DNA from 2 places in the Paenibacillus sp. Soil724D2 genome. Region 2 is predicted to be linked to the other one. Evidence: predicted binding sites of a transcription regulator. Region 2 holds the regulator's gene; the other holds the start of a gene.
The links. Region 2 encodes LexA, which represses DNA repair genes until DNA is damaged. Its sites were predicted from a motif close to CGAACATATGTTCG; they were not measured.
Positions count from the first base shown of each region.

Region 1: a site for LexA is predicted at 11,410-11,423, ahead of ASG85_RS34240 (YolD-like family protein). Genes of this name have one in related genera too.

Region 1 covers NZ_LMRY01000059.1:159,233-175,370, forward strand. The annotation lists gene ASG85_RS34185 (helix-turn-helix domain-containing protein) at 1-963, opposite strand, end outside; gene ASG85_RS34190 (family 78 glycoside hydrolase catalytic domain) at 993-3,182, opposite strand; gene ASG85_RS38490 (hypothetical protein) at 3,607-3,774, shown strand; gene ASG85_RS34200 (CBS domain-containing protein) at 3,886-4,290, shown strand; gene ASG85_RS34205 (DUF3231 family protein) at 4,519-5,526, opposite strand; gene ASG85_RS34210 (AAA family ATPase) at 5,714-6,439, opposite strand; gene ASG85_RS34215 (hypothetical protein) at 6,593-6,811, shown strand; gene ASG85_RS34220 (transglutaminase-like domain-containing protein) at 7,048-7,656, opposite strand; gene ASG85_RS34225 (ABC transporter permease) at 7,822-8,922, opposite strand; gene ASG85_RS34230 (ABC transporter ATP-binding protein) at 8,919-9,869, opposite strand; gene ASG85_RS34235 (alpha/beta fold hydrolase) at 10,118-10,972, opposite strand; gene ASG85_RS34240 (YolD-like family protein) at 11,162-11,389, opposite strand; gene ASG85_RS34245 (DJ-1/PfpI family protein) at 11,586-12,146, shown strand; gene ASG85_RS34250 (TetR/AcrR family transcriptional regulator) at 12,735-13,349, opposite strand; gene ASG85_RS34255 (FAD-dependent oxidoreductase) at 13,417-14,892, opposite strand; gene ASG85_RS34260 (DNA alkylation repair protein) at 15,510-16,138, shown strand, end outside.
Region 2 covers NZ_LMRY01000008.1:31,756-47,893, forward strand. The annotation lists gene ASG85_RS10400 (EfeM/EfeO family lipoprotein) at 1-989, shown strand, start outside; gene efeB (iron uptake transporter deferrochelatase/peroxidase subunit) at 1,014-2,291, shown strand; gene hflX (GTPase HflX) at 2,482-3,807, shown strand; gene ASG85_RS10415 (aminotransferase class I/II-fold pyridoxal phosphate-dependent enzyme) at 3,810-5,060, shown strand; gene ASG85_RS10420 (MerR family transcriptional regulator) at 5,156-5,566, shown strand; gene glnA (type I glutamate--ammonia ligase) at 5,607-6,947, shown strand; gene ASG85_RS10430 (aminopeptidase) at 7,057-8,295, shown strand; gene lexA (transcriptional repressor LexA) at 8,863-9,480, opposite strand; gene ASG85_RS10440 (LysM peptidoglycan-binding domain-containing protein) at 9,628-10,035, shown strand; gene ASG85_RS10445 (DUF896 domain-containing protein) at 10,179-10,361, shown strand; gene ASG85_RS10450 (HAD family hydrolase) at 10,405-11,196, shown strand; gene ASG85_RS10455 (1,2-dihydroxy-3-keto-5-methylthiopentene dioxygenase) at 11,275-11,817, opposite strand; gene metH (methionine synthase) at 12,073-15,510, shown strand; gene rnz (ribonuclease Z) at 15,616-16,138, shown strand, end outside.

The DNA of each region.
Region 1 (16,138 bases), on a different contig from region 2:
TTCATCTTGATTGCCTTTACGGAACAGTTCGGCGCTTTTTTGCTGGGAGAATAATTGGATACGCTGTATGATCGTTTCTACAGGCTTATAGTTTCGTCGGGTAACCACAACAATCCATACAACGCCGATAAAAAAGAAAACTGCACAAACGAATATCCAATATTTAGATATCGCGGAGACAAGACGAAACAAATTACCATTCGCCACACTGCTGGAAATGGCCCATTCGGAATAATCGGAGCGCATCTCCGTCATTAGGGAATCGTTCCCATGACTATCACCATAAATAGGCGTACCCTTGCGGTCATAAAGGCTGAGATGATTGGAATTTTCTGTTGTCAGTGTTTGAACAAAATGGGCAATCGCTTGAAGCTGCACATTGACAACGATTAGACCGTCATTACCGGAATTCAATGGGACATATCGCACTAACGATACGAATTCGGAAGGTTCGCCTTGCTCCGTGTAACCTTTCCGCACATTTGTCCATTGATAATTTAGCCCGGATTGTTTTAATGCTTCCACAATCAATTGTTTATCGTTAAATGCAGCTAGCTTGGAAACGGAGTATGGTGTCTGCACCGTATCGTCCGATAGCCTGTATAAATAGATCGAATCGATGAGAGGCATCGTTGCCATGAGACTTTTCACTTTTACAGACGACATATAGCCCGAATAATATCGATCGCTGCGCAAGGCAGGATTAAAAAAACCCAATAGCGTATCATCGCTGGCAATCTCATTCGTGATCGTGTTATCGATCAACTTCATCTGATTGTCTACGGATTGGAGCACTTGCTTGGTGAAAATTTTATTCGATTCGACTGCGGTTTTTCGCGACAATTCACTGAATGCCATCAATAGGATAAACATGAGGAGAGGCACGATAAAAAGGAAAATCGTTACATAGGAAAATAGGAGACGACGAAACCATGTCTTGTTCAGCGAGATATTCTTTATCATCGTTTATTCTCCTTTTCCACAAATATTTTTTATGGTCCGTGTCGGATCACCTGTACCTGTTGCGGAAAATCGTGGGCCCACTGTCCATGGTTGTATACAAGACGAATCATTCCAGAAGGGACGCGGACTTCCAGCTTAAAATGCTCCCATTGTGCCGGAATTTTTGGTGAAAATGAAATTTCCTTCCACCCCGGTTTGGAAGGTTTCAGTCCGATGATTTCCTCGATCAGCAACGGTACCGGAGCACTTGCCCAAGGGTGACAGAGACTGGTATTCCATTTCTGTTCTTTCCCCCAGGCCTCAAAACAAGTCGTAGCGCCTTCTTTCAGCATATTTCCCCATGAATGTTCTTCTTCTGAGCTCATAAGCTCATATATCAACGAATGTTCTCCAACCCTCGCCAAAGCTTTTAAGACAAAATAGGAAAAGTACACGCCGCACGAAAATCTTTTCTCGCGAATTTGATCTACGATAGATGGAATGGATTCCTCCGGAGCCAGATTAAAGAGCAATGGCAGCACATTGGCATGCAGCGCATGATGACTGCTTCCCTCTGCATCTGTAAATAAACGGTGGGTCGGATCATAAAAAACTTCGATGAAGCGTTTTTTTAGCCGTGAAAGATCATCCTCGTAAGAAATCCCAAGCAAATCACGTATCTCATTCACTGCTTGGATGCAGCCAAGATAAAACGCATTAACCACGTTATGGCAACCGGGACCTATCGGCTTCGTTAGTTCAAAATCGTATTCATCGCGCAGTTCCTTCGGCCAATCAACCAAATTCCATTTATCAGTGATTTCATGTAACAATCCATCGCCACGATCGTAGGCTTGAAAATGACGGAGCAGTTCCTCGGCATAAGGATACATGTCCCGCAAAAAGGTGAGATCCCCGCTGTATCGATAATATTCCAGTAATTGCAGCGGCCACTGAAGTGAAAAGTCAGCAATCTCTTGCATAAAGTTTCCTGGAACTACTGACATGAGACCAGGGCACGTAGAGGAACTAAGAGCAAATTGCTCAATTGCCTTCTTATACAATCGTAGATCGCCGCTGAGGAGCATGTGAGCATGCCCAATTACCGTATTATCGCCCAAGTATTGTCCTTTCTCACGGGTCGGACAGTCAACAAAGTTTTCTTGGGAACCGTATTTGACTCCGTTTTTACATATTTGAAAAATTTGGTTCATCAAGTCATCCGAGCTTTCAAAACGACAGCTTTCTTCATTAAAAGGATAGTGTCTGACGATCGCTTGGAACGAATCCGGACGAATCGCTTGTTCAGGGCCGAACACTTCCACGTATCGAAAGCCTTTGTAATCGTAAAGGTCCAATTTATCTTTATCCCCGGATAGCGTCCAGCGATCTTGATAAGTACAGTTGCAGCGCATGTTAAATCTGACCGCTTGTCCATCTTCTTCCAGTTCTTCACCGCAGCGGATTTCGATTTCTGCGCCTGCTTCCCCTTCCGCCTCCATGGTAAACTGGCCAGTGATTTCCTCGCCAAAATCAATCCAGTAATGACCGGGAGCCCTTCTTACCACGCTATGCGGCTGCTTCTCATAAACCGATAATATCGGTGTCGGCTGCTCTACAAGCGTATAGTCCGCTTGATCGTTCGTCTGGACGGGAAGCCAAGCGGAGTCATCAAAGGAAAGATCCTTCCAGCCTTTTTCCGACTTTCTGGCATCGATATGCTCGGCAAATTGCGTCAAATAGCCAAAAGTCTCCCCTTTCAGGAATTCTTCTGCCCGTTTAGCTCGCCAAGTCTCATCGGTTTTAACGAGAACACGGTCACCCGTTGTCAGCTCTGCGATAAGCCCCTGCCTGTAATCGCCGCTGTTATATGCCCGATTAACTAGTCCTTGGTAATATACATGGACAGCGATGACATTGTTCCCCTCTTGAAGAAAGGGACTAACATCCATCCGATTATAATAATAATGGCCAGCATCGTTTTGAGCCGGGCCCTGAGCAACAAACCGGCCGTTCAGGTATAGCTTGTAGTAATCGTCCGCTGTAATGTCCATATATAAGGAAACAAGATCAATAGACTCCAGATTAAATGTGGTCCTTACAAGCCAATGATGATGCTGCAAATCCTCACGATGCGTCTCTGATTCAGCAGCATCCATTTCTTTATGAAATAGATCCAATGGTTCCATCGATCTAAACGGGGTATCCGTTATCCAACGTGCTTGCCAATGCTTAGACAATCTTATCTCTCCCCTAAAATTGAATTCGAATATTTGTAGTTGAACAGAAGAACTAAAATTCTCCTGCGATCCAACTGTACAACTGAAAAGTGAGGAGAACAATCGTTCATTTTCCCTCGATCAACAATATTCTCAAATAAAAAAGAACCGTCATGATGCTGCAAATCCTCGCGATGCGTCTCTGATTCAGCTACATCCATCTCTTTATGCTTCCGATTCCACAATATGGGTTTCAGAAGCCAAAGTCAACATTTCAGGAGCTCGATGGTACACCGGCATGAACTCCAATATTTCTTGACATGCAATCACAATTTGTCCGTTTAGCTGCCGTTCATAATTGGACTGTCTTCTACACCCTCATTCGTGAACTGCATAACGAAACTTATACTATTGAAACAATTAACATGATTAAAGGAGCATCGAAATGCTGACCAATATGGAGGAAAGAAAAATCACTAATGGAGATATTGACCTGATGATTGCCGAGATTGAGGAAGGCTGGAGAGAGTTGAATATGATCAGTAGGTCTTGTCGGGATATTAGGGAGGATCTGGTTAGGCTAACGCAGGTTTTGGATGAAATCTTTTATTAAATACTGGTGTTACTTGTTAAAATGGTAACATCTTTCAATGCCTTTGTAAGACATTTATGTTTTAATGAACATATAGTTAATTGAAATTTGAGAGAAAAGGAGTTAATAACTATGAAAATAGCCTCTTTTCTATTACCCAAAGAGAAGGTTGCCTTTATCACATCGTCTGCTTCCATGCAGGAAGCCTTAGAAGAATTAGAAAATCACTATTACACAGCACTTCCCCTAGTTGATAGTGACGGGAAATATGTAGGCACATTGTCGGAAGGTGACCTATTGTGGACGTTAAAGAATACACCTGGGATTCATTTTGATAATATCCATCAAGTGCCCGTGAGCGAAATCGAGAAGCATATTCATAATGAGTCCGTTTCAATTCATGCACACATGGAAGATATGCTGGCGTTAGCAGCAGATCAAAATTTTGTTCCGGTTGTTGATGATGACAATATTTTCATAGGCATTATTCGTCGAAAAGATATTATTGAATACTATATGAGAAATATTACCGATTGATGAACCCAGTGCCCCTGATTCAAGTTCCATGAGGATTGACTTGGCCAAGCAATAACCTTTCCCCTTTTATAGCCTCCATAAATTTCCTAATTAACAATCAATCCCAAATAAACGTTTATTGTGTTAAATTGTCTGTTAACAGAACAAGCTGCCCAATTAAATTGCGGCAGCCTAGATGTGTTATTGAGCATTGCTCTTCGTTAGTAAAGAACGCATAACATTTTTCTATCATGATTTAGTTAGTTGTTTTCTATCTTCTACTTGTGGTGGTTCCTCCATCCAACCGTGTTTGATCATTAGTTCTCCACCGTCTTTGACAAAGGGTACAATTTTCTGAGTAAGTCGAGCCATCGTTAACAGCAAATCACTTCGTAAGCTAAAAGCTCCACCAAGCGCATTGCTCCCAATACTAAATGATCCTAACAAGTTAGTGATATACATCATTAACTTATCCGAAAATGGAGCAACAGTAGAATTCGTCGCTTTCCCTCCGGGAGTAGCCGGCGGCTCTATGTAATCTTGACGTAAAAATTCACCTAGAGTGGTTTCAATGTCCTTTGACAATTTCATTCCTTCAACAAAATATTCTTTGACATGTTTATCATTTGCCACTTGAGCGAATCCAATCATTAATTGCATGCCTACAAGGTTTGTTTCAATAGCATGATGTATAAGGGATATTTCAATTGCATTTAATGATCTTGTTTCCCTTAACAAATTAAACCCTGATAAATAATTATTATCTTTAACAAAGGTAACTTCTTTGGGCATTGTCATAAAAGGCGGGCGGGCAAGAACCCCTTTATCTAAAAGAAACTCTGTACATTGGTCAAACATCTCTTGTGCGTTTGCTGTTAATTGCTTAAATAATTGTCTTATATCTTTACGATAGGACATCGTCGAGTGCATTGCAAAAAGGCTAGCCTCAATCTTACTTATCATATGTAAAAACATAGGTTCATATAGATAATCAAATAACTTAGGAACTCCTTTATTAACGTCGTTCGCTGTAAAGCCAAGTGGAATAACGGCTCCTTCTTGTTGGAAAATAGTTATTATGGATTCTACAATTTGTTCCGATGAATCGTAAGTTGACTTTAAGATTTGTTGAATTTCTTCATTCTCAACGTGTTCAAGGAAATACTCTAAGAATCTCAATAACATTGTTTTTTCTTGATAAGTCATCCACAAGTTCCCTATTTCTGATGACGTCAATGGTACATGATTTGAATTCATTGGCTATACTCCCTTGTTTTAATGATTATTCTTATCCATTAACTCAATTTAAATTCCCAAGTCCCCCACAATTTGTTGTGGCTATTATTCCCTCCAACTTCGTGATTTAGTATTAAAGTGCCGTTTCTTTAGCGAGAAATAAAAAGAAGCCGCATCATAGCAGCTTCTGTTAAAGTAAAGTTTTTCGTTAATTATTATCATCGGAATCGGAAAATAGCTCCTGCAAGACCGTCTTTCTGTTTTCAAGAAACCGTCTTGTGATGATGTAATGTAACGTATCCTCATATCTAATTTCCTCTATGGGATGAACATCAAAGTTAATAATCTGTGCATCTGGAAATCCGAGAAGTATCGGAGAATGCGTTGCAATGATGAACTGAGCTTCTTTCTCTAAATCCTTGATAACACGCATTAATGCCAATTGCCTTGCAGGGGATAAAGCCGCCTCAGGTTCGTCGAGAAGGTAAATCGCCTTTTTTCCAAAACGATGTTTAAAAAGAGAAAGAAACGCTTCACCATGCGATTGCTCATGTAAAGAACGACCACCGTAATACTGCAGGCTTTCGGGCAACGTATCCAAATGGGAAGCAAAGTGATAAAAAGTCTCTGCTCTTAGGAAAAAGCCATTCGTGATTTTAGGCATCCATGAAAGACGAAGATGATCCCCCAGAATGGAATGCGAAGCCTCCACATCATAATAGTTGTTCTTCCCTCCACCAGCCGTATTAAACCCGCTTTGATAAGCAATTGCTTCAAGGAGCGTTGATTTACCCGAACCATTCTCCCCAACAAGAAAGGTGACATTCGTTCGAAAAGAAAGTGACTTTAAAGATTTCACAGCAGGTATAGAAAATGGATAAGTTTTCGGATCCGTATGATCATTCCTCAGAATCTCAAGGCTTCGTAAGTACATTAATTTCAACTCCAAACAAAACATTCATGAGCTTAGTCTATGTTATTATTTTAACATAACCGCCGTTATTACATGATAAGCTATTACATATACTCAAGTATTATTTTGTATAAAGCTGGTCGCAATTGACCTTCCGAAGGTGAGGTCGAGCTAGTGCCTAAGATGCTGGAATCCGATGCAGATCTATTTACCGCAGCATTATCACAAACTCCGGTTTCCGTGTGGCAAACGGACGCTGACGGTGTTTACCACGAAGTAGATCGCGGAATCATCGAAAAGTTCACTAATAAATCAGTGAGACTGAGCACGAGAACGGATGATATCGCATATTACTTCCGTGATGATGGAACCCTATTTCGTGCTGAAACGTAAAAAAGAAGCTGGATCAATGATCTCAGCTTCTTCATTCTTGCGTCTACCTGAAAGGAAAAATTAACCGTATTGCAGGCGATACTTCATTCTATTTTCAATTCCAATATGGATACATTTTTAATTCGAACATTATCCGGTAAACAGGTTTTCTTTCTTTTCCGTTTTTAACGCAATAAACACTATTATTGCCAAATAAAAAGCAAAGTATACATGGATAAGTTTTTTTCACTACATGATTATAAATTAGACGGTAATCCATGAAGATACATCTTTATACAATCTGTATGTTGCTTTAATGCATTTATTGTTTTTAAGTTTGGCCGTTTAAATATTTCTGGATGATCCACTTCGTTATATTCTTCCCGTACCGAAAAAGCCAACTTTTCTTCATCTGTGGAGAATTCCGCATGAACATTAACTTTATTTCCACGTGCATCTAGGCGAACCCATCTTCCTATGGATTTAAGGTAAACTGCATTTAAAGCATGGATGCAGTACCCTGTATCTGGTGTGTCACCTATTGTAAGTCGTTGATAACAAAAACCAGTTGGAATCCCTTTGCTTCTTAATATGGCGCACAACAGATTAGACTTAGCGTAACAAATACCTTCCTTAAAGAATAGCGCCTCCGAGGCTTTACATGTAATTCGTGAACTTTGAATATCCCAAGAATGAGATATTTCATCACGAACAAATTCATAAGCTTTTTTCACAAAATGATCTTCGTTATACGATTCGTCATATAATTCTGCTGCTTTTTCTTGAATGGAAAGGTGACTATAATCAACTTCCTCTGTTTCTACTAGATAATCTTCTAGAAAATTTGATTCACAAGACAAAATCATTCCAGTTCACCCTCAATCCATTAATAACATCATGCGAAAATGTTATGTATAATAATACAAGACATTGAATTATTATTCAATTAAATATACACTAACGCAATTAGCAAAAAAGAAATAGCTGAAAAAGGCAGCCGATCCAATCTGGCCGGCTGCCCATATTTTTGGTTACTCCCACTTGAATGTTAGGCTGGCGATAATGAAGGCTACGAGCATCCAGCCGCCAAGCAGCGCGGCTTCACGCCACACGTCGGCAAGCGAGGCTCCGACATTCATGATTTGGCGCAGCGCTGTGGACAGATGCGAGATCGGCAGCAAATTGACTACAGGCTGCAGCCAATCAGGCATATTCTTGATCGGAAAGAAGACGCCGCCTAGAAAAAGAAGTGGGAAGGAGACGAATCCGGCAATCGGGCCAGCGCTTTCTGGCGTTTTGGCGAGCGCGGCGATGATAAAGCCGATCGACATGAACGTCAGTGTCCCGATTATGACGAACATTAGCAGAAGCATCCACGAACCATTCACCTGCGTTCCGAAAATCAGGCTACCGATTAGCAACACGATTATCGCCTGAGCGCCGTTCAATACCAGTCGGGCCGTGATTTGCGCGGCAATGAAGCTGCGAGGTTGAAGCGGCGTACTCTGAAGACGCCGAAGGATACCCCGCTCGCGCCAAGATGCGATTTGGCCGGCGACCCCGTTCAGATTGTTATTCATAATCATCATAGCGACGATCCCTGGAACTAGGAAATCGATATACTTCAGGTTAAGGGATTGGACAGCTTGTGATTGAATCGTGATGACAGGGTTATAACCAACGATCTGCTTGCTTATGCCATCGGCGATCTGAGACATGATGGGGAGCCCGATCTGATTGGTTGTTTGGCTCGTTTCATCGTAGTAAACGGTGAGTTTGGAACCTTGCATAGAGGATGATTTAGCGCTCACAGCATCTTCATACCCTTTTGGAACTGCGACGACAAGCTGCCGATCGCCATGCTTAAGATCTTTCATCGCCGTATTGAGATCTGAGCTTTCAGTTAATTTTAAAATGGATAGCTGCTTCATAGAGGATAGAAGCGCCTTCGACGCAGTCGTCTGGTCTTGGTCGATAACGGTGACGGAGAGCGAAGTGTTGTCCCCTTTTCCTAAGAATGAACCTAGTATCACCATGAAAAAGATCGGAAAAACGAGCGTCCAGAATAATACTTGCCGATTTCGCCCAAAAAGTCGTAACTGGGCCAAAGTCAATTGACGATACGCTTTCATTCTTCTCTCAGACTCCTTCCCGTCATGTGGATGAACACGTCCTCGAGCGTTGCCGTGCGCGTTTGCAGATCAGAAACCTTAATGTTTTGCTCAGCGGCTTGTTGTACAAATGCGGTCAGCGCATTTTGCAAATGATCCGTGTACAACACAAACGTGTCTTTGCGCTGTTCAACTTGCTTCACATCAGGCAATGACTGGACAAGCGTCAGCACTTCCTGCTTTCGTGCCTCATCTTCCCGAATCGGCTCCGGCAAGCGAAACTCGATGGCGCTGTCTGACTGCAGGCTGCGGACGAGCTGCTCCGGCGTATCGAGCGCAACGATTTGTCCTTTATCCATGAGGCAGATGCGGTCGCAAAGCACATGAGCTTCTTCCATGTAGTGCGTTGAGATCACCACAGTCTTGCCGCGCTCCTTCAGGCGGAGCACGATATCCCACAACGTACGCCGGGCTTGAGGATCGAGTCCGGTTGTCGGCTCATCCAGAAAAACCACCTTCGGATCATTGACGAGCGCCAACGCAATGGCGAGTCGCTGCTTCTGACCGCCGGATAAGTTTTTGACGCGGTCATTCTTTTTTTCGCGCAATATCATGTCGTCGAGCAGCGGCTCGATCGGCACTGAGCTTGGATAAAAACTTGCGTACATGCGGATAATCTCGTGGACGTGGAGCAGGTCGAACAATGACGTCGATTGGAGCTGGACGCCGATGATTTCCTTAACCTTATTCAAATCCTTTTTCGTATCGAAGCCTGCAACAAGTGCCCTCCCTTCGTCCGGACGCCGCAAACCTTCGATCATTTCCATCGTTGTCGTTTTGCCTGCCCCATTTGGCCCGAGCAGTCCGAACACTTCCCCCTCACGCACTTGGAAGTTAATTCCATTCACCGCAGTGAATTTCCCATACCTTTTGACGAGTCCGTCCACTTCTATAATGGCGTTAACCAAGGTTGGTTCCTCCCTTTCGATATTCCCACTAGTATTTCTTGTGCCATCTTGAGTTAATAACCAACCTGCCGGCAACCCCATCAAGACAACTATTTAGCACTTTAAAAAAGCTGATCGGTAAAATAACACCCATCAGCTTTTTTTTAACACTTATTTTTCTCGAATGACCTCGACGATCATCAGCTTCAGCTCACTTTAAAAACGTTTAATTGATTATACATCAATAGGGTTGACTTAGGTACCAAAATTCAACTAAGAAAATACCGCTTTACATGCTGTGCCACTTCGACCGGTGTGTATTTATTTTCCGGAGCGAGATGATCTAGATTAGGTAAAGTCAACGTTTGTGTTCGTGAAATTGTTTCATCCAATACGCGAATCATTTGATGTACAGAATCTGGACTCTTCCCCCCAGAAATTAATAGGACATTCGCATCAATCATTTGATAATTACTGAAAGTGGATGCCAGACGTTTCACTTCTCTGTGCTCAATTAAATTTTCTGGCAATAGTTTTTCTATTTGATTCCAATGATTGCCGCGTATCACCAAACGTAAAATAAATTTTGCATACCATTTCGGTAACCGTTTTAAGGGAGTGTGACCTGAACCCCTTACAAAGCTGGCAAATGCCCCTCTAAAATCTTTCTTATTCATGTCATTTTCATATTCAGGCAGCCAATCCCAATCGGTTGGTAACAACTTAATTGAAACGCCAGGTTCATAGACGGCCATTTTCTTAAAGGTATTTGTACGCGCTGCTTCCAAGGTTACAAGCCCACCATAGCTATGACCGAATACATAGGTTGCTCCCGTTGCTTCTTGTACGCTTTTTACATCTTCACATTCCTTCCTGATGGAATAGTCATTCCCTTGCGGTCCACTCCATCCACGTCCACGTCGATCCATAACATGAACTGTAAATGCATCCGATAATTCTTGGGCAAACTTGGTAAAATCATTCGAAGTACTTAGTGCCCCATGGATTACAATGAGACTCGGCCCCTTACCTATACTTTGGTATCCAATAGTAGTTCCGTCCTTCGAAACTACAGTTGAATGGGTAAACGAATCCAAAAAGCTCGTTTTTTTTGCACTTACCATATGCCATTTCCCTCCCCTACAAGCAAGTCTCCCAAATGAATCATATTAGTGTTTTCATTATATAATGACGACATTGTCATTCATTCAAGCCCGGGTATGAACTCACAATCGGTCTTGAGACCGAATCAAAGAAAAAAGACATGCTGAGCTCCCAACATGCCTTCCTTTAGCACTATCCTCTTATAAGTATTATTCCACCAATTCTACATTCAAAATATCGTCAAATGCTACCCAATCCGTACCATTTTCGTGGGATAGCTTTACTCTTCTTATCTCTTGATCAATTTTGGTGATCAGACCTGTAATTTGCCCATCCCCAGCCTCATTATAAATCTTTACACTAATAAATTGCTGGCTAAGTAAGGCATTTGCCATTACGTTGGCTATCTTTTTATTCTCACGATTACTAATACTCATTATGGCTCCACTCCACTTCCAGAACGTTTGTTCTATACTTATTATACTTTTAGTAGTTCGAGTGGTAAAGAGTCTTTGGATATAGAGTTTCATTCGTTGGATTCGACAAATCGTATCAAATTCCACCCGTTTACAACGAAACGAGGTTTATTCATAATTGTATGTGGGTTACCATCTATTTCCAAGGAGTGATTCCATGTCAAAGAGCATCTTAATTCTAACCGGTGACGCTGCAGAAGTTCTGGAAGTGTATTACCCCTATTTTCGTGTATTAGAGGAAGGATACGAGGCCGTAATTGCTTCACCGACTAAAAAAGTACTTCGTACAGTTGTTCACGATTTTATCGACGATTGGGAGACCTACACAGAGAAGCCAGGGCATCTGCTGCCGTCACACATCGCTTTCGTTGATGTAGATCCTAGTCAATATGATGGTTTAATCATTCCTGGAGGCAGAGCCCCAGAATACATTCGTTCGAACGAGCATGTTCCGCGCATTATTCGTCACTTTCTTGAAGCTGATAAACCAATCGGCGCTATTTGTCATGCTGCACAGGTATTCTCCGCTTTAAAAGACAATCGCTTTTTTGAAGGCCGCACCATGACTGCCTATAACGCTTGCCGTTTAGATGTGGAGCAGCTCGGAGCCTTATATACGACAGATTCACTTCATGTGGATGGGAAATTAGTCACTGGTCACGCTTGGCCGGATTTACCAGGCTTCATGCGCGAGTTTTTGAAACTGCTCTCCAAATAACTTACGTTGATTTCATAATTTCTAAAAGCTTTATCATTATTAATTTATCGAATATAGGTAATTTTTACCATATTTAAAAGTTATCTCGATTATTTGAGGGCATAAAGTATTGGTCTATTTAACTCTGTAAAATATTACCTATCTCTGTTAAGATATGTTCTTCAAGGATTTTCGCTTAATAAACACATAAAAAAGGAGACAAATATTGATGAGAAAATTAAGATTAGGTTTTATTACTGGGTTTTTAGTAGTCTGTATGTTGCTAACATTTTCCGGAGCAGTCAGTGCAAGTGAATGGCCAGGACCAACGATTTATGCGGATGATTGGCCTGAGAGAGGTTGGTGCTAAATTCTAGCCCAGATTTCTTTGAACAGTTTCTAAACTGATCGTAGCACTATCACAAAACTCCTTTTATGAAGTCTATATAGTAGACTAATCCAAAAATGAAACAGCGGCGGACTAGGACTTGAAATAAAGTCTTAGGCCTGCCGCTGTTATTTTTTGAACTATCGTTCTTCGTCTTAAAGAATTTTTGCCTAATAATCCATTTTTCTATATTCAAGATTAGTTTTCATACGAATATTACATTAATTATTTGTTACTCGATACAGAGGGGCAATCAACCGCATCAACATATCGACCTTCGGAATTCGATAGTCTTCAATCCCGTTCGCATTGATGACCATGATACCGGTAAGGACAGATAAAAAACAGGCAATAAGCTCTCTAGGGTCTCCTGCCGCCAACTCTCCGACCTGCTGTCCCTCTTGGTATAACGGAAGCAGCATATCAATAAAAGTATCCATCGAATACTGCTCCAGAAGGTGCTTAACCGGTACGGGCACACCATCGGACGTGCGCGCCTGGTGGATGAGCATGAAGTACGGTGCTCCGCTTTCATCGAGAATTTCCGCCGTCAAAGCCCTGATTTTCTCGATTGGCGTTCCCGGCATTTCATTGATGCTTCGCATGGCCGCTTCCGTTTCGATCATCGCCTCTTGAACAAGCGACATAAACAACTCATCTTTCGATTTGTAATAATGGTAGAGCAGCCCGTTGCTAATACCTGCTTTTTCTGCGATCATGCTCATCTTCGCGCTAACGATACCTTTATGGGCAAACACCTGGATGGCCGCCGCCTTAATTTGTTCTCTTCGTTCATCGCGGATTTGATGCAATTGTTCATCGTTTAATGGTGCCAATGTCGAGTGCTCCTTTGCCGGACGATATAGATATCTATCAGTATAACAAATCCGATTTTTAAAATCACTATTGCTTTGCCGACTCGAACGGCGTTTCCGAGAATCGGGGCATCAGTTCTTCCAGAACTGCCTCGACCGACCGGCCGTCTTTCACCTTAAGCCCGGCGAGCAGTCGTTTGCCTTCATCTGAAGCGGATAGAACTTGGACGGCTGTCTGCGGGTTGAAAATGTGACGGGGTGATACGGACAACGTATTCACGGCCCAATAGAGTCCGTATAGTCGCCAATCGGACTTACTTGTAGCGTGCTTGAGATACAGCTCCATATATTCCCGGCTGAACGCATTCCCCGTGCTTGAATCCGAACCTTCGTATTCGACACCTTCCCAGCGCAGATCGGCCGTGCAGTTTAACCAGAAGGCCGGTTCGATGGCTTCTTTGATTCGGCGAAGTACACCGTGCTCCCAATCAGGCCGGAAATCGCCGTGTCGTTCTAGCAGACAAGTTTCCAGTATTTCGGCAGCGATCGCGGCCACAGTCATGCCTTGGCCGAAGATCGGATCGTAGATGCAGTAAGCATCTCCCAAGACCAGCAATCCTGCAGGCCAGCGGGACATCTGTTCGTAACGATGACAGTACAATTCTGGAACGCGGAAGCCTCGAGGAGAGGTGATGGGTTCAAGATCGCGTACGATTTCCGAAATGATCGGGCTCGGAAGCTGCTCCACGGCCAGTTCAAACTCTGCGGCATCCGTCGGAGGGTAATTCCCGCCCGGGCGGTAGAGCAGTACTTCGGCAATCTGGTTCTCGATAAAGGAGAACACGCCCGTGTAAGTGCCGCCTGCAGGCTGACCCTGGAGGTTGATGACTTCCCATTTATCGATTATGTGGGTCAGATGAGAAGGCACTTTATATCGGCGAGTGCTGTATCCGAGCGAAACTTTCAGAAGATCCGGCTTCGGCACATCGTATTCCAAATCCGTAAGCCATCCCGAAAGTTTCGAGGAACGTCCACTCGTATCAATAACCAGATCAGCTGTCAGAGCCTTCTCCTCCTTGGATTGATCTCGATCTCTAGCTAGAACGCCGGTAACGGCTGACCTATCAGGGGTCGTTAACAACCGGACCACATCGTGTCTGGGCATGAAGCGTACGTTAGTAATGGCTTTTACGCGTTGGCGGATGACCCACTCAAGTACTGCTCGACTAAATTTGATATCATTCCGGTCATACTTCATTTCCAGGCTCCCGTGCTGGTTCATGAAATAAACGACTTTGTTCAGAGACGAAGGAGAACCTTGCGCCACTAAGTCATTCTCATATCCCGGAAAAAGATGTTCCGTAATCGATTTCCCACGCGTCGTGAAGCGATGCGGATGGAATGCCTGCGGAGTTCCGGGACGGAGGTCTGGCCCTGAAGGGAAGTCGTCTTTCTCGACGATTAGCACCTCTTCGTAATGATCCGAGAGTACGCGTGCGGTCATTAATCCGGCCATACCCCCACCAATGACGATCGCCTTGCTTTTGTTAGGATTGATTGTCATGTCATAATTCCTCCTCGATTTAGATTGACTCATTCAGTCAATAATTTTACAAAAAAAACATTTATGGATTTCGATTTCAGCAAAAACTATAGATTGAACGGTTCAGTCAATGTTATTATGCAATAATCCCCAATTTTTGTCAACACGTTTTTAAGATACTATAAAGACAAAGAGAACTTCATGCAAACAAAAGAGGAGCTGCCGCGATGACGAGCTCCTTCCCTATTGTTCTTCGTCAGCTTAACGACTAAGATCGTATAACCTTTGCTTGCCTAAGCGACGCGCAGTCTCAAATCCAATTCCTTTATTTGCACCTGTAATAAGCGCTATCTTATTGATGTTTTGCGCTGGCATATAAAAACCTCCTGTTAATTAGTAATCATTGTGAGTGCTCTAGGCCTCACTGATACTGTATAATGGATGGAAAATGCTAACGAGAGGTATGGTTATCCTTGGAGAACTAAATGTGGGGATTCCACAAGGAAGTCGAAGAAGAAAACCGGGTCTCAGGCGGGGAAAAGTTGCTATGTTAGCAGGAATGAGTCAAAGGAAGATATCGAAACGGGTCAGCTGCAAATTGCAAGGAAAAACCTCCAGTTAGAAGGAAGTGTTAAACAATGAATGTAGAAATGGTTATGCAGGAGCTTGAAGCTCTCGGCAAGGAACGAACCAAGAAAATTTACGTATCCAATGGAGCGCACGAACCGCTTTTTGGCGTGGCTACAGGCGATATGAAGCCCATCGCCAAGAAAATTAAAATAAATCAACCTTTGGCTGAGCAGCTTTACAACACAGGGAATTACGACGCAATGTACTTTGCCGGCATAATTGCAGACCCAAAAGCAATGACTGAAGCGGATTTTGAGCGTTGGATGGATGCGGCTTATTTTTATATGCTGTCCGATTTTGTGGTTGCAGTAACCTTGGCAGAAACAGATATTGCTCAAGAAGTTGCCGATAAATGGATCGCAAGCGGCGAAGAGCTGCGAATGTCAGCGGGCTGGAGTTGTTACTGCTGGCTTTTGGGTAATCGCCCGGACGGTGAATTTTCCGAAAGCAAAATTGCCAATATGCTTGAAATTGTGAGAAATACGATTCACGATTCTCCCGAAAGAACTAAATACGCTATGAATAGTTTTATTTACACAGTGGGGGTATCCTATATGCCGCTCCATAATAAGGCGGTCGAGACCGCGATGGCAGTAGGTCCAGTAGAAGTCAAACGAGACAAGAAAAAAAGCAGCTT
Region 2 (16,138 bases):
CGAAGAAGCAATCCACCCTACTTGAGAATCAGTGGGCCAGCTTTGAAGATGAAGTAAAACCGAAATTTCCAGAGTTGTATTTTAAAGTAGAGAAATTTCTGACGCCATTAGAAGCAGGATTGAAACAAGACAAGCTGGATTATGCAACATTAACTGCACTCAATAATAATTTGAAAGCAGCAATTACGGAGCTCAGCACCTCACTCGCTGATAATAAAGGTGCGGTTAATAAAGATGTCATCACCGCATCCAAAGAGCTGCAAGAGGCTGCTAAAGCTTATAATAAATACGTTCAGGAACAAGGGAAACAATTAGTCGCTGGACTCGAACAGCTGGATGCTGCTGTGAAGAGCGGCGATCTGAAAAAGGCACAAGATTCCTATGGACAATCGCGGATGCCCTATGAGAGAATTGAGCCTATTATTGAGACTTTTAGCGAGCTTGATGGTGTAATGGATGCTCGTGTGGATGATTTTAAGAATGAAAAGGATCCTGAGTTTACAGGGTATCATCGTATAGAGTATTTGTTGTTTGTTAAAAAGAATGTGAAAGAAGCTGAAGCTTTCTCCTCACGTTTACTAGAAGACGGCAAGAAGATGCAGCAAGCAATCGCGGCAACTACCATAGAACCTTCTGATTTTATCGCGGGTGTCGGCGAATTGATGGAAGAAGCACAAGCCACCAAAATAACAGGTGAGGAAGAACGCTGGAGTGGAGCTACTATACCTGTTATCCGAGCTAATGTGGAAGGTGCGCAAGCCATCTATGATCTTGTCAAAGGTGAGCTGAAGAAGAAAGACGCAGCGCTAGATGAGAAAATCAGCAAAAGCTTAACTACAGTAATCGAAACGATGAACTCACTTTCACCTGTTGGTGTTACTTGGAACGATTTCAGCAAAATAGAACAGGCCAAACAAATCGATTTGAAAAATAAACTGGAAGCACTTGCAGAGCCATTAGTGAAAATGCCAGGAACGCTAAGTAAATAAGGGAATGGAAAGGAGAACAACGGTATGGGTGATAAAATGAATCGCCGTGCTTTCTTAGGAATGACAGCGGCAGGTGCTGCAGGCGTTATCGTAGGGGATCTGCTTGGGAAAGCACAGAAAGTGATACCTACTGCTTCCAACAAGCAACTAGGTACTGCAACAGCAAGCGCAGCGAATGAAACCATCTCATTTTATGGTGCTCATCAGACCGGTGTTGTGACTCCGGCCCAGAACTTTGCGAATGTGGCGGCATTTGATGTAACCACGCAGGATGTGAAGGAGCTAAAGGAGCTTCTGCAGCAATGGACCGAAATGGCAGCGTCTCTCATGGAAGGCAAGCCTCTTGCGGCTGAGCCTCAGGAAGGGAAATTTCCGCCATTGGATACAGGGGAGCAAATCGGCCTCGAGACGGGCAAATTAACGATTACCTTCGCTGTTGGTGCGTCTTTGTTCGAAAAAGATGGTGTCGACCGCTTCGGACTTCGTTCTCGTAAACCATCTGGCCTAACAGAAATGCCTATTTTTCATAAAGACTCGCTGCAGGAACAATTGACTCATGGAGACATCATTATTCAGGCTTGCGCGGATGATCCGATCATCTGTTTCCATGCGATTCGTAACTTAGCTAAAGCGGCACGCGGCGTTGCCCATTTGCGTTGGCAGCAAACCGGACAGTTAGGCGTGAAGTCTCAAGGGACAAAGAGAAACTTGTTCGGCTTCAAGGACGGTACGGCTAATCCAGACTTGCAAGATGAACAATTTATGAAAAATAATGTTTGGGTCGAGGCGGGAGACAGCGCATCTTGGTTTGCTGGAGGCACTTACATGGTTGTTCGCCGTATTCATATGCGAATTGAGACCTGGGATCAACAACCATTTTCGGATCAAGAAGAGATTATCGGGCGCCAGAAGGTTTCAGGAGCTCCAATGGATGGACAGAGTGAATTCGATAAGCCGAATTTCGCCGGGGATGTGAAGGGGGAGGTTACTGCCCTTGATTCTCATATCCGTCTTTCAAATCCGCGTACGGGAGAGAGTTCAGAACGTGAGCGTATTTTGCGCCGCGGGTATAATTTCATGGATAACCTCGATAACGTTGGACGAATCAATGCTGGTCTGTTATTCGTTTGTTTCAATCGGAACATCCAAACGCAGTTTGAATCCATTCAGAAAAGATTGACGAATCCGAAGCTTCCTGACAAAATGCTTTCCTATACGGACACAACAGGCGGCGGTTATTTCGCTGTGCTGCCAGGTGTTCCTTCTAAAGGTTCGTTTTTGGGACAAAGTTTATTTACTTAAAATAGGTGGAAAGCTACCGAGAGGCCTTTGGTCTTTCGGTATTTTTGTGTCTGATGATGGGAACACCGTTATAATCGAATTATCCGCTCCTGTAAATTGACTTTCCCAAGCATTTCCTACACAATGATGAAGGAATAAGCCCACATGGGGGCTATTTCGATTGCCTGAATGCAGCGTAAAGGAGACACTTATGAAAACAACTTCACATATGGTTGAGAAAGAAATCGATGACCGCGCGGTGCTCGTTAGTCTAGTCACTCAGAAACAGAAGAAAAATGAATTATTAGCGGAATACTCATTGCAAGAGCTGGTTAAGTTAGCGGAAACAGCAGGTGTGCTTGTTTTGGAGACAATGACACAGAACAAAGAAACAAAGGATACCAAATGGTTTATTGGTAAAGGGAAAGTTGAAGAGCTAAAGTTACGTTTAGAGGAGCTTGGCGGGAATACAGCCATCTTTGATCAAGAGTTGTCGGGTGCACAAGTCCGTAACTTAGAGGCTGCCTTAGATGTGAAAATCATCGACCGGACGCAGCTGATTCTGGATATTTTTGCGCAGCGTGCCAAAACACGTGAAGGTATTATTCAGGTTGAGTTGGCGCAGCTTAGTTATCTGCTGCCAAGGCTATCGGGACAAGGTAAGAACTTATCACGTCTGGGTGGCGGTATCGGGACGAGAGGTCCCGGGGAATCGAAGCTGGAGACCGATCGCCGGCACATTCGCGGCCGTATTGACGAGCTGAAGGCACAGTTAGAAGAGGTTGTTCGTCATCGGACGTTGCATCGTGAACGCCGTAAGAAGACTGGGGTGTTTCAAGTTGCCCTTGTTGGTTACACGAATGCAGGAAAATCAACTTTACTGAAACAATTGACTCAAGCGGACGTCTATATTGAGAATCAATTGTTTGCAACACTAGATCCGACTTCGCGGACAATGGAATTGCCAAGCGGCAAAGAGATCGTTTTAACCGATACTGTTGGCTTCATTCAGAACCTGCCGCATGATCTTGTTGCATCGTTCCGTGCAACGCTGGAAGAGGCTAATGAGGCTGATTTGATCCTTCATGTTGTAGATAGTTCAACAGATATGAGAAATGAGCAAATGCGGGTTGTCGCTGAGGTCTTAGAAGAACTAGGCGCACATCAAAAAGAACAGCTAACCATTTTCAATAAAATTGATCTTTGTTCGCAAGAAGATAGGGAGATGCTTTCGACCGAAGGTGAATTTCTGAAAATTAGTGCTTACACCCCTGATGATCTTGAACGTCTGCGGATCGCTATTCAAGAGAAGCTGATGGGTGAGAGTAAAGAGTTTCGCATTCCGGCTGACAAGGGAGACATCATTTCCCTGATGTACCGAATTGGCGACGTCCTGGAGACGGATGTGGACGGAGAAGATATGCTGTTCAAGGTCCGCGTGAATAAGGATGATTACGTCAAATTGGCTTATCAATTGGTCGCTTATGATCAACATGCACAGCAAGAGGCTCAAGATAGTGAGGGAGAGATTTACTAATTATGCAATTCGGGGATAAAGTTATTTCATTAATGGAGAGCGCAGAACGCCAGGTAGAGAGCGCTTTTTGCCAGATTGAGAAAACGATTGATCTTAATCAGTGGAAAGTGATTAGCGCTTTCCAAAAACATAAGGTAAGCGATTACCACTTTGCTTCTTCGACAGGCTATGGCTACAATGATCGCGGCAGAGAGGTGCTCGATCTTGTCTATGCGGATGCGATGGGAGCAGAAGCAGCACTCGTACGCCCGCACTTTGTCTCAGGTACACATACGATAGGTACAGCTTTGTTCGGTGTTCTGCGGCCAGGGGAACATCTACTTTACATAACGGGTAAGCCTTATGATACGTTGCATAAGGTCATTGGCAAGCCTGGCGACGGTATGGGGTCGCTGCAGGACTTTGGCATCGCGTACAGCGAGGTTGCGCTGACTGGGGAAGGCGCGCCGGACTGGTCGGCCATAGCGGCTGCCATACAGCCGAATACGAAGGTGATCGGCATACAGCGCTCGCGAGGCTACTCGTGGCGGCCTTCGTTCACGGTGGAGCAAATCGGAGAAATGGTCCGATTCGTCAAAGAAGTGAACCCGGCCCTGATCGTCTTCGTCGATAATTGCTACGGCGAGTTCACCGAGCTGCAGGAGCCGACGCAGGTTGGCGTCGATCTCATGGCCGGCTCGCTCATCAAGAACCCCGGCGGCGGTATCGCCCCATCCGGGGGCTACATTGCCGGGCGGCGCGACCTTGTGGAGCTCGCCGCCTACAGACTGACCGCCCCCGGTATTGGGGGCGAGGTCGGTGCCATGCTCGGCGCCACGCGAGCGATGTTTCAAGGGCTTTTCCTTGCCCCTCACTTGGTGGGGCAAGCTGTCAAGGGCTCGGTCTTCGCCGCCGCGGTGTTCGAAGAGCTGGGCTTCGAGAGCCATCCGCGCTGGCAGACGCCGCGCACGGACTTGATCCAAGCGATCCGCTTCACGTCGGCGGATCACTTGATCACGTTCGTGCAGGGCATCCAGAAGGCGGCTGCCGTGGATTCGCACGTTGTGCCGGAGCCGTGGGATATGCCCGGCTATGAGCATCCCGTCATTATGGCGGCCGGGACGTTCATTCAAGGCGGCAGTCTGGAGCTGTCCGCAGATGCGCCGATTCGTGAGCCCTATATCGCCTATTTGCAGGGCGGGCTTACCTACTCACACTGTAAGTTAGGGGTACTTACAGCAATCCAACATATGGAAGACAAGGGATTGTTGTGAAAAATAAGACTGTGAACAAACCTGACACTCCTTGACACATTCTTGTTACAAAGGTACAATAAGATAGAGGTATTTACTGACCAGGAGTGATTAGCATGAGTGATGAAATACGTAGAAATATGGCGTTATTCCCAATCGGGATCGTCATGAAGCTGACTGATTTAACCGCAAGACAAATTCGTTATTATGAGCAGCATGAACTTATTATTCCAGCTAGAACGGCTGGTAATCAACGACTGTATTCGTTTAATGATGTAGAACGACTTCTTGAAATTAAAGATTTAATTGAAAAAGGTGTAAACATCGCTGGGATCAAGCAGGTTCTTATCCCTGTCGATAAAGATTCAGAAGATGCCACAATACTGAATGAGCACACAGAAGTTAAGCGTAAAGAATTAACCGACTCCCAACTGCACAAAATGCTTAAGCAGCAGTTGATTGGCGGAGGTAAACGCCCTGATCAGGTTTCCCTGATTCAAGGTCAGCTTTCCCGATTTTATAAATAGCATTTCTTAATCGCTCGTAAATTGAGAGGAGACTGCACACGTGAGCTACAACAACAATTTTTCCAAAGAAGATATCTTACGCATTGCCAAAGAAGAAAATGTTCGGTTCATTCGTTTGCAATTTACGGACTTGATGGGAAGCATCAAGAACGTAGAAATTCCTTACAGCCAACTCGAAAAAGCACTCGACAACAAGATGATGTTCGATGGTTCTTCCATTGAGGGTTATGTGCGTATTGAAGAGTCTGATATGTATTTGTATCCTGATTTGGATACATGGGTTATTTTCCCATGGGTTACCGAAAGCAAAGTAGCACGTTTAATCTGCGATATTTATATGCCAGACGGCAGACCTTTCGCAGGAGATCCGCGTGCTATCTTGAAAAATGCATTGAAACAAGCTGAAGAAATGGGCTTTACGGCCATGAACGTAGGTCCTGAACCAGAATTCTTCTTGTTCAAAACGGATGAAAAAGGCAATCCAACAACGGAACTAAATGACCAAGGCGGTTATTTCGATTTGGCTCCGATGGATTTGGGCGAAAACTGCCGCCGCGATATCGTGTTGACGCTTGAAGAGATGGGTTTTGAAATTGAAGCATCCCACCACGAAGTGGCGCCAGGTCAACATGAAATCGACTTTAAATACGCAGATGCGATTAAAGCGGCTGACCAAATTCAAACCTTCAAGCTCGTCGTCAAAACCGTTGCTAGACAACATGGTTTGCATGCGACCTTTATGCCTAAACCTTTGTTCGGTATGAACGGTTCTGGTATGCACTGTCACCAATCCTTATTCAAAGGTGATGTAAATGCTTTTTATGAAGAGAACGATAAATTAGGTTTAAGTAATGTAGCTAGACATTATATGGCGGGTGTTCTTCGTCATGCACGTTCTTTTGCTGCGATTACGAACCCTACTGTTAACTCTTACAAACGTCTTGTGCCTGGTTATGAAGCGCCTGTATATGTAGCATGGTCCGCAAGTAACCGTAGTCCAATGATCCGTATTCCAGCATCCCGCGGTTTGAGCACTCGCGTTGAAGTTCGTAACCCGGATCCGGCTGCTAATCCATACTTGGCTCTCGCTGTTATGCTTGCTGCCGGTCTAGATGGCATTAAGAACAAAATGCAGCTTCCTCCTCCTACTGATCGTAACATCTATGTGATGACCGAAGAGGAAAGAGAGAGCGATGGTATTCCTACCTTGCCATTGAACTTGAAACAAGCGTTGGACGAGCTGCTTCGCAATGATGTGATTTGCGATACACTTGGCGAACATGCTCTGGCTCATTTCTATGAACTTAAAGAAATTGAGTGGGATATGTACCGCACACAAGTTCACCAATGGGAAAGAGATCAATATCTGTCCCTTTATTAATCGCCTAGCAAGTTGATATTAAGCAACAATTAGATATGAAAAGCCCGTCAGCCTTCAGGAACGATTCTGAACTGATGGGCTTTTTCACGCGAAGGAGATCATAAGTATGTTGGACAACTTTCAAATTAATTTGGAGAAGTACGCTGAGCTTGTAGTTAAGGTTGGGGTTAACCTCCATAAAGGCCAGGATCTGATGATAGAGTCGCCGATAGAATCCTTAGATTTAACTAGACTTATCGTGAAAAAAGCCTATGAGGCAGGGGCAAATTTTGTCCAAGTGCACTGGCAGGATGATGTGATAACTCGCAGCAGATTTGAATATGCCAATGATGAAGCTTTTGATTATTATCCAGAGTGGTATACGAGTATGTTAGAACGCTTTGTAGAAAATGGTGGAGCTTTACTGAATATCAAAGTACCGGATCCTGATTTGTACGCAGGTATTGATGCAAGCATGATTTCTAGAGCATCCAAATCCATGGCTACGGCTAGAGCAAAGTATCAACACTATGTGAGAACAAGTAAGTTCAGTTGGTGCTTAATCAAAGCGCCTACGGTAGCGTGGGCATCCAAAGTGTATGCCGATTTGCCTGAAGAACAGCGGATCGATGCAATGTGGGAGGCAATCTTCCGTATAAATCGCGTTTATGAAGAGGATCCGGTAGCTGCTTGGCGAGTTCATATGGATCAATTGAAGCGCGTTCGCAGCGTGTTAAATGAGAAGCAATACGAGGCGCTTCAATATCGAGCGGCAGGCACAGATTTACGAGTCGAATTGCCGGAGGGTCACATTTGGCTTGGCGGTGATACGGAGAACGCAAGTGGAATACGATTCGTGGCGAATATGCCAACCGAGGAAGTTTTCACGATGCCTAAGCGAACGGGTGTTCATGGGACGGTGTCGAGCACCAAGCCATTAAATGTGAATGGGGCGCTTGTGGATCGGTTTTCGTTTAAATTCGAGGACGGGAAAGTTGTGGATTATCAGGCAGAAGTCGGCTATGAGCATCTAGCAAGGTTGCTGGATATGGATGAGGGCGCACGCTATTTGGGAGAAGTTGCGCTCGTACCTTTTGATTCGCCGATCTCTAATCTTGACCGCATTTTCTACAATACGGGCATCGATGAGAATGCATCCTGCCATCTGGCCTTAGGCAGCTGCTACCCGATCAATTTGCAGGATGGCGTATCTTTATCAAGTGAAGAGCTGAAAGCTCGCGGTGGGAACACCAGTTTGATTCATGTGGATTTCATGATCGGGACGGCTGATCTTGAGATCGATGGTGTTCTTGGTGATGGTACAGTTGAGCCTATTTTCCGTCGTGGAAATTGGGCGCTTGCATTTTAGTTGTATTTATCTGATTTGTTAGCTTAATTCCAAAGGTGTGAGTACTCCTGAGTTTATCAAGGGGTTAGATAGCAGATAGCAGATAGCAGATAGCAGATAGCTGATGAAGACCGCAGAAGGAAAAAGGAAGCTAGAAGCTAGAAAATAGAAAATAGAAGTCTCTAGAGACCGCTAATTTGTCCAAAAGTGTGGAAATATTAAGAATAGAAGTCTTTAAAGATTCCTATTCCTTAAAGTTGAATCAAATAGGGCCAAATATTACCGAATAGAAGTCTCTAGAAGCTTCTATTTACGCAAAATTTGATCTTAATGACGTAATAGCAGTCTCTAGAGGCTCTTATCTGAATCCACAGTTCAGCCTTTTTGGCTATGACGGGATTAAAGCCCATTTCATTAACTTTGAAATATCTATATTTGGATCGATTGCCTCACTATCTTTTAAGTTCCTCAATTTGCCCCATTGCTCCATGTAATTTAAGGCTGTTTACATCCAAAAGAACCGAGGGACTATTGTCCTCTCGGTTCTTTATCATTGGCATTGTATGTAGAATAAGGGCTGTAGTGCTATTACATATCCCGGAACAAACCAATGACACGGCCAAGAATCGTAACATGTTTCAAAAGGATTGGCTGCAAAGCCGAGTTCTCCGGTTGAAGACGAATATGATCCTTCTCCTTGTAAAAGCGTTTCACCGTTGCTTCATCATCTTCCGTCATTGCTACAACAATATCCCCGTTATTAGCGGTTTGCTGTTGCTTTACGATGACATAATCGCCATTATGAATACCGGCTTCGATCATACTGTCACCCATGACGCTAAGCATGAACACATTATTATCTCCTACCATGCTGACAGGAAGAGGGAAGTAGTCTTCGATGTTCTCTGTTGCTGTAATAGGCACACCGGCTGTAACTTTACCAACGAGAGGTACACGAGCTACAGAAACTGCAAAATGCGTTTCCGCACCGTCAAGTCCTAGAATTTCAATAGCACGTGGCTTTGTAGGATCTCGACGAATCATACCTTTCTTCTCAAGACGCTCCAAATGTCCATGAACTGTAGAACTAGAAGCTAGTCCAACTGCCTCGCCGATTTCTCTAACGGAAGGTGGGTACCCCTTATCTTTCACTTCATTCTTAATGAATTCCAATATAGCTTGTTGACGCTGCGAAATCTTACTCAATAGTTATCACTCCAATACTGGGAATCATTACCCAAAGTATAACATAGAACCCGAGTTCGTACAAACATAAGTTCGAGAAAAGGGTTGACTCAAACATGTGTTCGTGTTATTCTAATACCAGAACAAATGTTTGGGAGATGATTATTCATGTATATGGCTTATTCAAACACTAACACAACAAACGCACCTCATAGATCTGCTAGCACATCCAAAGGGATGACATTTCATTCTAGTTATACAAAAGCTATTGTTCGCTTCATTTTATTAGCAGTTATTCTTGGTACTTTGTTTTCATTTGGTGCTATGGTTCAAGCCTATGCAGGGGATGGGGCTGCAACTGCGAAGACCGCAGTTTCCAAGACACCTATTAACATCACTCCGAAAGCTGTCGTACAAGATCAAGTCGTTATTCAACGTGGAGACACACTCTGGGATATTGCTTCCACACATAAAAAAAACGATGAGAACGTTCGTTCCTACATACATAAATTAAAGACAATCAATCATTTATCCACCAGCTCCTTGAAAGAAGGACAGGTTTTATTGCTTCCTTAAATTCACTCTGCTATTTTTAATAGACTCTAAATATGATGAGGCTTGGACACATGTTCCTATGCCTCTTTTTGTTGTCTCTTGACATTCCTTAGTAGGGATGGCAAAGTAGTACTCATATTGAATTTTTGACTGGGAGGATCATTATGAGTGACAACATGGAACAGAATATCGAACGTATTAATGAGCTTGCTCGTAAAGCGAAAACAGTTGGCTTAACAGATGCGGAAATCGATGAACGCAACGAACTCAGAAAGAAATATATTGAAGCATTCCGCGGCAATCTTAAAGTTCAACTTGATTCCATCAAGTTTACGGACGAAGAGTAATCGCTGCTCATATAGATACAACATTCAAAAGGGGAAATGAATGATGACGTTGAAAGCTGTGCTTTTTGATTTAGATGATACGCTTCTGTGGGATGATCGCAGTGTGCAGGAAGCATTCGAAGCGACAAGTGCTGAAGCTGCAAAGCACGTTGCGGTGAATCCCGCGGAATTGGAAGCCTCTGTTCGCAAGGAAGCGCGTTCTTTATATGAATCTTTTGAAACCTTTGCGTTTACGAAGATGATTGGGATTAATCCCTTTGAAGGCTTATGGGCTAATTTCACACAAGGTGAGAATGAGAACTTTCGTAAGCTTGAGAAACTAGCGCCAGGATATCGTACGGAGTCTTGGACAAGAGGGCTTGCGGCGTTGGGGATAGAGGATCGTGAGCTCGGGTATAAGCTTGGAGAACTATTTCCAGCAGAACGCCGACGCCGTCCTTACGTATATGAGGAAACGTTTCGAGTATTGGACGCTTTGAAAGGCAGCTATCAATTACTGTTATTAACGAATGGCTCGCCAGATCTGCAAAAGGAAAAATTAGCAGGTGTCCCCAATATCGCACCATACTTTGATCATATTGTGATCTCGGGTGAATTTGGCGTAGGTAAGCCAGCGACATCGATTTTTAACCATGCTCTGGGACTTCTTGGGATAGAAGCTGAGGAAGGAATCATGATCGGAGATAAATTGACAACCGATATCCTTGGTTCTAGCAGCGTAGGTATGCGCAATATTTGGATTAATCACCATGGGCTTCAAAGTGGAGATGAGATCGTTCCTGTATATGAGGTTTCCCGTCTTCAAGATATTTTACCGATTATTGCTAACGGATAACACAGAATAAATAAAAACCCAACGGCTGCATAGGACGTTAAGTCCAGCGCTGTTGGGTTTTTGCATCATATAATAGAATTAGGCTTTGCTAAATTCTGGATCATCAATGTTATAAGCAACCCAGCCATCTTTTTCGATGAAGAGACGAACGGCAACGATTTCACGATTATCCATAAGTGTGAAGAAATGGTTCGTGTTCTCAGGAACTGAGATCACATCGCCTGGTTCAAGTTCAACATCAAAATAGCCAACTTCGCTTTCGGATTTGATAATGAAAATTCCTCGTCCAGAAACGATTGCACGAATTTCATCTTCCGTATGTGTGTGTACTTGTTCGAATTTCTTCAGAAGCTCTTCGATGTTAGGCGTTGAATCGGAAAGCGCGATTACATCCCAAATTTCATAACCGCGTCTAGCAGCCAAATCACGAATTTCTTCTTCATAAGTACTAATAATTTCAGCTTTCTCTTCATCACTTAGAATGAATTTCTCACGTAGTGCTACCGGAAGCTTGTTAGCATCCCAGTGTTCATATACAACATTTTGACTATCCAAGAAGGCTTTGACCTGCTCTTCGCCTTCAATACGTTCATTCGTATTGCGAATTCTAATTTGTGCCAAGCTGCATCCCTCTTTCTGAGTAAATATAATATAGGGATCTTTGATTGGAGATCAAAGTCTCTCCTTATGTATTATAGTGGAAATATAGCTAGCTGTCGATGGTCGAACATAAGAATTTCCGATAAAACCTATAGGTAATTGTGATAATTCAAATTCTTTTCATAGAAGCCGGATTCTGTTACACTAAAGCATAACATAATTTGTCGTTTTTTTTATTCTCTATTGCTTTAGGATAAGTTGAAAGGGAGTCATGCAATGACCAAAACACCAATACAAGAGCAGCTTAAAAAGAAAATCATGATCCTAGATGGTGCCATGGGTACAATGATTCAGCAAGAGAACTTAACAGCTGAAGATTTCGGGAGCGATGATCTGGACGGTTGTAATGAAATTCTTTGCGTTACTCGGCCAGATGTTATTCGCAAAATTCATGAAGCTTACTTCGCCGCTGGCGCTGATATGATAGAAACAAATACATTCGGGACCACGAGCGTGGTACTAGCGGAGTATGATTTGCAAGATCGTCATCGTGAATTAAATCTTGCGGCAGCCAAACTGGCTATCGAAGCAGCGAATAAATATTCGACACCGGAGTGGCCTCGTTATGTTATCGGAGCCATGGGTCCAACAACCAAAACGTTGTCGGTAACCGGTGGAGTCACATTCGCTCAGCTAGAGGAGAGTTATTATGAGCAAGCATTAGCTCTGGTTGAAGCGGGCGTGGATGCACTACTATTGGAAACTTCTCAAGATACTCTGAATGTAAAAGCAGGCAGTATTGGAATTCGCAGAGCTTATGAAACATTGGGTGTTGAACTTCCAATAATGATCTCGGGTACGATTGAGCCGATGGGCACAACATTAGCCGGTCAAAATATTGAATCCTTCTATATTTCTTTAGAACATTTGAAGCCTATTTCAATGGGGTTGAACTGTGCTACAGGACCTGAATTTATGAGGGATCATATCCGAACATTGTCTGATATTGCTGAAACAGCAATTAGTTGTTATCCGAATGCCGGTTTGCCGGATGAGAACGGACATTACCACGAGTCTCCTGAATCTTTGGCTAAAAAGATGGCCGGATTTGCAGAGCAAGGCTGGCTCAATATTGCCGGTGGGTGCTGTGGGACAACGCCGGATCACATTCGTGCAATGGCGGAGACGCTTTCTCAGTATAAGCCAAGAACGCAATATGGTTCGCATTTACCTGCTGTCTCCGGGATTGAAACGTTATTTATCGAGCCAGAAAATCGTCCGATCATGGTTGGCGAACGGACCAATATTTCAGGTTCCCGAAAATTCAAACGCCTGATTAAAGAAGGGAAGTTTGAAGAGGGCTCTGAGATTGCGCGTAATCAAGTTAAGAACGGCGCTCACGTTATTGATATTAATCTGCAGGATACAGACATTGACGAAGCTTATGCCGTTGAAGAGTTCATGCAGCAGGTTGTGAAGAAAGTCAAAGTTCCGTTAATGATTGACTCGACATATGACCATATTATTGAGCTAGGACTTAAGTACTCCCAAGGTAAGGCGATCATTAACTCCATTAACTTGGAGGATGGCGAAACGAAGTTCGAAGGAATTTTACCTTTAATCAAACGTTATGGGGCTGCGGTTGTTTGTATTCTCATTGATGAACGAGGCCAGGCTGTTTCGCGAGAAGCGAAGATCGAAGTGGCGACGCGGTCTTACGAGCTTTTGACACAGAAGTATGGCATGAATCCGGAGGATATTATATTTGATCCCAATATGTTCCCAGTAGGCTCCGGAGATCCGCAGTACATCGGTTCCGCCGTAGAGACGATTGAGGGCATCAAGCTGATTAAAGAAAAGTTTCCTAAAGCCAAAACAATTCTAGGATTAAGTAATATCTCCTTCGGTTTACCGGATGCTGGGCGTGAAGTGCTGAATTCCGTATATCTGTACCATTGTACGAAGGCAGGCCTAGATTATGCCATTGTGAATACAGAAAAATTGGAGCGTTATGCTTCCATCCCGGATACAGAGCGTCAATTAGCTGAAGAACTTATTTACAATACGAATGATGAGACACTGGCACAATTTGTTGCTCATTTCCGTGAGAAAAAAGTGGAAAAGAAAGAGAAGATTTCGAATCTGACTCTAGAAGAAAGACTTGGCTCTTATGTCGTGGAAGGGACCAAGGAAGGGCTGATCCCTGATTTGGAAATTGCTTTACAGACTTATTCGCCGCTTGAAGTCATCAATGGGCCGCTCATGAAGGGGATGGAGGAAGTTGGACGCCTTTTTAATGGGAATGAACTGATTGTGGCTGAGGTTTTACAAAGTGCGGAAGTCATGAAGGCTTCAGTTAATTACTTGGAACCATTCATGGAGAAATCCGAAACAGCGGTTAAGGGGAAAATTATTCTTGCAACCGTTAAAGGTGATGTACATGATATCGGTAAAAATCTGGTCGAAATTATCCTATCGAACAATGGTTATAAGATCATTAATCTTGGGATTAAAGTACCGCCGGAGCAAATCATTGAAGCCTATCGAAGAGAGCTTCCAGACGCGATTGGTTTATCTGGATTGCTCGTGAAATCGGCTCAGCAAATGGTTATCACGGCCCAAGATTTACGTACAGCAGGTGTGGATGTACCGATTCTGGTTGGCGGTGCTGCTCTAACACGTAAATTTACCAAAACACGTATTCAGCCTGAATATGAAGGTGTAGTTCTTTATGCAAAGGACGCGATGGATGGGCTGGATATTGCAAACAGACTGAGTGACCCTGAACAACGATCACGTCTCATTCAGGAGCTAAGAGAGAGCTTGGAATCTGATGTGATGGATACCGGTAAGAAGGAAGAGAAACTGCCACAGCTCACACGTGTGAGTTCGTCTGCTGTATCCAAGGATCTTCCTGTGCAAGTGCCGCAGGATACAGAACGCCATATTATGAGGGATTACCCGATAAGCCATCTAATGCCTTATGTCAACATGCAGATGCTGCTTGGTCATCATCTTGGTTTGAAAGGTAAAGTAGAGCAGCTGCTTAGCGACAAAGATACGAAAGCCCTTCAATTGAAGGATACAGTGGATTCAATTCTATATGCTGCACAGCATAATGGGATTATCAAAGCCCACGGGATGTACCGTTTCTTCCCAGCACAATCCAGCGGTAACGATGTCATCGTGTATGACCCGCAGGATCACAGTAAAGTGCTTGAAACCTTCACATTCCCGCGTCAAGATAAAGAGCCTTATCTTTGCTTATCCGACTACCTGAAGTCAGTAGAAAGCGGGCAAATGGATTACGTAGGTTTCTTACTTGTTACGGCAGGGCATGATATTAATGAATTGGCTAAAGAATGGCGGGATAAAGGGGATTATTTGAAATCCCATGCCCTTCAAGCTACAGCACTGGAAATGGCTGAAGGCTTTGCCGAGCGGATTCATCACATCATGCGCGATGTATGGGGGATAGCCGATCGTGTAGATATGACCATGCAGGAGAGATTTGGGGCCAAATATGTCGGACAAAGGTTCTCTTTCGGTTACCCGGCATGTCCGAATCTCGAGGACCAAGCGAAGTTGTTCAACTTGCTGAAGCCAGAGGATATTGGCGTAGAGCTAACGGAGTCGTTCATGATGGAGCCGGAAGCATCGGTTTCTGCGATCGTATTTGCCCATAAGGAAGCTCGTTACTTCAACGTAGGATAGAAAGTTTATGTATAAAGCGAGGCAGCTTGTGCGAACTACATGGTTCGTCGGCGTCCTCGCTTTACATTTTGGCATTGTGATTTTAGATAGAATGGAGTTTAGATCGTGGACTTGTATTTTTTGGGCACGGGGGCGGGTATGCCTTCCAAACAACGAAATGTCACCTCAATCGCTTTAAACCTGCTGGATGAACGCGGAACCTACTGGCTGTTCGACTGTGGGGAAGGGACGCAACAGCAGATTCTGAACTCTCCAGTGAAATTGGGACGAACGGAGATGCTTTTCATCACGCATCTGCATGGGGATCATTTGTACGGTCTACCTGGTTTGTTAACGAGTCGTTCCTATTTAGGAGGGGATACACCTCTTACGCTATATGGACCGCGGGGTCTTAAGAGTTTTGTTGAGACGGCCCTCTCAGTTAGCGGGGCTCATTTAACGTATACGCTTCAGATTGTGGAAATCGAGGAAGAAGGTTTGATTTTCGAAGATGAAAGCTTCCAAGTCGAGACGGCACGATTAGAGCATCGTATCGAATGCTTCGGTTACAGGATCGTAGAGAAGGATCAACCTGGCAAGCTTATGCAGGAAAAACTAATGGAACTCGGCGTACCGGCAGGTCCGCTTT